One region of the Endozoicomonas sp. GU-1 genome, then DNA from elsewhere that is predicted to be linked to it. Evidence: predicted binding sites of a transcription regulator. Region 1 holds the regulator's gene; the other holds the start of a gene.
The links. The regulator sigma-54, encoded in region 1, starts transcription at its own class of promoters, with help from an activator protein. The targets are predictions, from matches to a motif close to TGGCACNNNNNTTGCTNT.
Positions count from the first base shown of each region.

Region 2: O3276_RS01615 (sugar phosphorylase) is a predicted target of sigma-54. The motif match lies at 1,306-1,323, and genes of this name have one in related genera.

Region 1 covers NZ_CP114771.1:2,666,540-2,669,704, reverse strand. The annotation lists gene hpf (ribosome hibernation-promoting factor, HPF/YfiA family) at 62-376, opposite strand; gene O3276_RS11010 (RNA polymerase factor sigma-54) at 518-1,978, opposite strand; gene dcuC (C4-dicarboxylate transporter DcuC) at 2,288-3,165, shown strand, end outside.
Region 2 covers NZ_CP114771.1:337,982-341,146, forward strand. The annotation lists gene O3276_RS01615 (sugar phosphorylase) at 1-1,249, opposite strand, end outside; gene O3276_RS01620 (hypothetical protein) at 1,546-2,310, shown strand; gene galU (UTP--glucose-1-phosphate uridylyltransferase GalU) at 2,524-3,165, shown strand, end outside.

The DNA of each region.
Region 1 (3,165 bases):
TGCGCTCGGGGGTTAGGATGCGATGAATAATCATGCTGAATAAGAATGGCAACCTGATAAATCAAAGGGCATGGCCACTGGCACCCTGTTGCCTGTCCAGGGCTTTCTCTTTTCGCTTAACCAGCTGCCGATCCAACTTGTCCGAGAGCAGGTCAATGGCTGCGTACATGTCTTCGTGCTCGGCGGTGGCATTAATCTCGGCCCCGCGGGTATGCAAAACGGCTTCTGCTTTCTGCACCAGCTTTTCGACACTCAGGGTCACCTGTACATTGGTGATATGGTCAAAATGTGAACCAAGACGCTCCAGTCTTTTGATCACATAGTCGTGCAGAGCTTCTGTTACCTCGACATGATGCCCACTGATGTTGACTTGCATGTAACGCTCTCCTGAATCCCATTATCCAGATAATCACCAGTCCGCGGGATTTTTCGTACTGGCTGAGTTCGATTCTATCACTGTCGGTGCAGCTTGGAATGCCCTGAGACAAAAAAAACTGCTTTTTGAGCGGTGTATCAACTAGGGCACTAACTGCTTACGTTCATTGGATGGCGGAATATTCATGGACTCACGGTATTTGGCAATGGTGCGCCTTGCTACCTTGATGCCCTGATCCCCCAGAATCGCCGCAATTTTATTGTCACTGAGGGGTTTGCGCGGTGTCTCTTCAGCAATAAGTTTGCGGATATGGGCCCGAATGGCCGTGGAGGAACACTCCCCCCCTTCCGTGGTGCTGACATGGCTGGAAAAAAAGTACTTCAGCTCGTAAACACCCCGGGGGGTATGCATGTACTTCTGAGTCGTTACCCGGGATATCGTCGACTCATGCATCCCCACCGCCTCGGCAATATCCGCCAGCACCAGGGGTTTCATGGCTTCATCCCCTTTTTCCAGGAACTCCTGCTGATAGGCAATAATCTGGCTTGCCACTTTCATCAATGTTTCATTGCGGCTTTGCAGGTTTTTCAAAAACCAGCGGGCTTCTTGCAGATGGTTCTTCATGAACACATTGTCGCGGCTGTTATTGGCTCTCTGAACCATGGACGCATAATTATTATTAATGCGCAGTTTGGGCAGGGCGTCGGAATTCAGTTCCACCGTCCAGCGTTCCCTGATTTTCCGGACGGATATATCCGGTACCACATATTCGGCTTCTGTCTGATCAATGGTGCTGCCGGGTTTTGGGTGGAAGCTCTGAATCAGGCTGAGGGCTTCTCGCAGCTGGTCTTCTTTCAGTTTGGCATGACGCATGATGCTGGCATAATCACGGGTGCCAAGGGACTCAAGGTAACGGGTGAGCAGCTTTTCCGCATTGTTGAAATGGGGTGTTGAGGGCGGCAGCTGACGAAGTTGAACCAACAGACACTCTCTAAGGTCAATACTGCCACAACCCACCGGATCGAATTGTTGTACCCGGTGTTGCAGCACATGGATCTCTTCAATCTCCAGATCGTCCAGTTGGGATTGAAGAGAGACAAACAGGTCATCCAGCGTGCAGGTTAAATAGCCATCCGGATTAACTGCTTCGATGATCGCCAGACCAATCAGCCGGTCCCGGTCGCTCATGGGCAGCATATCCAGTTGCCATTCCAGGTGATCCTGAAGTGACTCCACAGCGGAGGATTTTGCCAGGGGGTCATAATCATCGTCACCGCTGCTGGCCGGCAGGCTGGAATACACGTCGTCCCAGGCGGAGTCCACGGGCAGTTCATTGGGAATGCTGTCTGACCATTCCGCCATCTCCTGAGGCTCAGGTTCTGAGGCTTTTTCGCTCAGATCAACGAGTTCTTCCTGTCCTTCACTGCTGGCGGTGTCCTCTGTCTGGCTATCCTCGGACTCCAGCATGGGGTTGGACTCCAGGGCCTCCTGAATCTCCTGCTGAAGATCCAGGGTCGATAGCTGTAGCAGCCGGATGGCCTGTTGCAGCTGCGGCGTCATGGTCAGCTGCTGGCCCATCTTGAGCTGTAAGGAAGGCTTCATAGGCAACCGTATACCTTTACTTCGTTTTCCGTGGAGGCTGCAGAGGCTTACTCTCCATGTGCGGCTGATTATAAACCCATAGACGTTTCTGAAACCATAGCTTTAGCAAAAAATGTGCAAAGATTGAATACGATGAAATTACGTGTGTTTTTGTGTGGGTTGTAAGCGCTTTCCGTCTTTAAAGTTCGGTCATAACGACTGTCAGAATGGTTAAAAAGAACTACCCGATCATTATTTGACATTGGTCATTTACAACCAATAGCTCAAGAAATAACCTGCGCGCAATTTAGCCATTTTCAGGATTCCCCTGTGGATATACTCATTGTCATACCCGTAGTTGCACTGGTTATCTACGCCATCGTGAAGAACTACAGTGCATCGGCTTCGCTGGCTATTGCCGGTATTGTCCTGCTAAGTGCCGCCGCGGTGATGGGGATAAAAGATATTCTGCCAGCGGCCAAGGCCACCGGTTTTATCCCCTTTGACCTGTTTCAACTGATGAACACGGTATTCAGCTTCCGCATGGCCAGCCTGGGTCTGACCATCATGGCCTGTGGTGGTTTTGCCAGCTATATGTCCCATATCGGTGCCTCAGAAGCGCTGGTTCGACTGGCCGTCAAGCCCATCAGCCGTTTTCGCTCACCTTATATGGTACTGGCGCTGTGTTATCTGCTCAGTGTTGTGCTGCAAATGTTCGTCACCTCGGCAACGGGCCTCGGTCTGCTGTTGATGGTGACGCTGTATCCGGTGCTGAGAAATATCGGTTTAAGCCCGGCTTCAGCGGTTGCCGTGATTGCTTCTCCGGCGGCATTTGAAATCGGTGTCACCCAGGTGAATGCCAATTTTGCCGCCAGCCAGTCCGGACTGGAAATTACCGAATACTTCCTGGATTATCAGGCCTGGATCACCTTCCCCATGGCGCTGGTGGCGGCGGCCCTGCACTTTGTCTGGCAGCGTCGGTGCGATCTGAAAGATGGCTACAGGGTTGCCGAGCATGTGGGTGAGGGCATCGAACCTACAGACGGTGACCAGAAAGACCCGGCCCCGGCATTCTATGCGCTGCTGCCCATGATTCCTTTCTTCCTGTTGTTGATCTTTTCCAAAATGATGGTGTCGTCTATCAAAATGAACCTGGTCATGGCCATGCTGATCAGCGTATTTGTCGGCATGCTCTGTGAAGTGATCCG
Region 2 (3,165 bases), 2.3 Mb from region 1:
GTGAGCAGAGAAAGCGTTGTGCCTGCCAGTGATCCTCGCCACGGCGTGTGCCTTTCATGGCGTCAAATAGAGAGATATTGATCTCATAAGGTTTTTCGCTTTGATCCTGTAGTGTGCGCATGCTGACGAACCCGCCAAAACGGTGCATGCTGTCCACCAGTTCGGCGACTTCACTGTCGGGAACGAGCCCTTCAAGCGGTCGCAGCCCAATGCCATCATGGGAGGCGGTGAAATTCAGTGTTGTACAACCCTCAGGGTACTCCGGTAATGCCCTTGCCCAGTGCGTCAGGTATTTTTCTGTGCCCCGGTTCAGTGCATGGAGTATCAGTGGCGGCAGTGCAAACTGGTATACCAGATGCGCCTCATCACCCCGGGCGAAATAGCTGAAGTTTTCCGGGTCAGGTACATTGGTTTCGGTTATCAGTAATGCACCGGGGCGGACCTGTTCAATAATCAGTCGCATTACTTTTACCATGGCGTGGGTTTCCGGCAGATGTACGCAGGCTGTATTGAGCTTCTTCCATAGGAAAGCTATGGCATCAAGACGCACTACGCTGGTGCCCCGGGCAAGGTAGAAAAGCACAATATCGACCATGTTTATCAGTACATCCGGGTTTTTGAAGTTAAGGTCGATCTGGTCCTCACTGAAGGTGGCCCAGACGTGGCGGGTTCCCCGGCGTGTCTGGGTGGGAACCAGCAGGGGGGAGTTTCTGGGGCGGGTGACCATGGTTAGATCTGTGGATGGATCTTCCTCAATAAAGTAGTCCCGCCCAGGCTGGATGCCGCTGACAAAATCCGCAAACCACAGGCTTTCCCGGGATACGTGGTTGATAACCAGGTCGGTCATTAACCGATAGCGCTCAGCGATGGCCCTGACGTTATTCCAGTCACCAAGAGCAGGGTTAACCTGCAGATAATCAATGATGGAGAATCCATCATCAGAACTGTAGGGAAAATAGGGCAGTATATGCACGGTGGAAATCAGCTGCCGGATGTGCCTGCCAAGGAATTCACTGAGTACTTTCAGTGGTGGTTTCCCGTGCTCTGTGAGGCTGTCGCCATAAGTGATCAGATAGATATCCTGCTCTGACCAGGCGTCAAAACTTTTCGGTTCATGGTTGTGCAGAAAGTGCTCAACCCGGCGGACGATAATACTGGCGAGGTCATCCGATTGATCGCCATAAGGGATGTGAAGAAGCCTGGATAGCGATTGATGAAATGACGCAAAGATAGGGGGATAGCTTGGCAAAATGCCTCTCCTGAAATAGCAGCGTTATGGAGTTTTGATTCACGTTCTTAATACCAGGAGCATGAGTTGTGCCATGTAACGTTGGCATATTATTCGACCATCTTTGCGGGTATATGGTAGTGATATACGCCATTATCTAAAAAATTTTGCGATATATCACTTTAAGGCATTGAACTATTTTTTGCCATAATGGTCAAAAATTACACATGGCAATTTTTGCAATATGCGCCATTTAATAACCATGATGGCAGCCCTTAACTTTTGTGTATTGTGCACCCCGATAACAGGAAGAAAAAATGAACGTCTCACCAGCAGGTTCATTACCACTTGATAATGCCCTTAAACCCGGCACTCCAGCTGATGCTCAAGCCGTTCTCAGTAAGTCAGGCCTGGTAAGTCTGGTCATGGAAAAACTGAGTTTTATCAAACTTCACCATGGTCGCAAAGCAGAGAAGCAGAGTGTTAAAGCATTGTATGAGCGTCTGATATCCGAATACCCTGGAGCCGCCACCAATGGAGAGCCGCCATGTATTACACGAGCACTGGACGAAAGTCATAAAGACTTTCTTAAAAGATTTATCTTGGAGGTGATCACTCAATACCCGCTGTTGAAATTTCAGGAGGTCAATAGCCGAGATGAGGCAGAGCAATCAAGCCATAATCTGACTCAATTCTATGACACAGTTAATTGTGTAGATATCAAAATCTGTAAAATATCTGAAGTCATCGAAAGTGTGAAAATACTGGTCAGCATGTACAAATATCCCTGGATCGATCATTTAAGAAAAGATCAACACAAGTGGGGCGAATATTCCGGTCTGCTTAACGGTGATTTATTCATTTCAGCCGGATCAGCTGACGTGGTGGATTTATCGCATAAGAGGGTGATGAAACGACTGAAAAAGGCAAATGCCCGTACCAGCTACTCTCCGCTGTTCTTTTTTCGCAATGAAGACAGCCTCCAGAAAGGTATGTTGATAATCTGTAGATCTACTCACCCTGTGACCCCAAAAGGGAAATGGGTATATTCATTCGATCTATCAAGCAGAAGTCATAAATAAGAGCGGGTTTCACCCAACGATTGGGTCGACTATAAAGAAAGCTTCGGAAGAAGCAAACCGGAACCTGCTATTGCAAAATACCTCTCCTGAAACAGCAATAATGCTCTGATTCACACTCTTTACCTTCTTGACATGAGTTGTGCCTTGTAACATTGGCATGGGAACTGCATTGTATTAACGCATTCAAGATCAAGTGATAAACGGAGTTATTGAATGATTACAAAATGCCTCTTTCCTGTTGCCGGTTATGGCACACGTTTTTTGCCAGCCACCAAATCCATGCCCAAGGAAATGCTGCCCATTGTTGATAAGCCGCTGATTCAATACGGGGTAGAGGAGGCGATGGAAGCAGGATTAACGGATCTCGGTTTTGTTAATGGCAGGAATAAGCGGGCGATACCGGATCACTTTGATATTAACTATGAACTGGAGGCGGAGATTGCCGGTAGTGGCAAGGAGGAGAAGCTGTCGTCGATCCGGGATGTGATGTCTGCCTGTACCTTCTCATATACCCGGCAGAATCAGATGCTGGGGTTGGGGCATGCCATTGCCTGTGGTCAGACATTAATAGGTGATCAGCCCTTCGGTGTCATTCTGGCGGATGACCTTTGTGTCAATGATAAGGGGTCATCGGTGATGGCTCAGCTGGTCAATCTCTATAAGCAGTTCCGATGTACGATTCTTGCGGTACAGGAAGTGCCCGCGGCAGAAACCGAAAAGTATGGAGTCATTGCCGGGGAGGCTCTGGATGAGCATTTGATTCGGGTAACGGATATGGTGGAAAAGCCTGCGCCCTCAGAGGCTCCCAGCAATCTTGCGGTGATTGGCCGTTACGTTCTGACCCCCGATATCTTT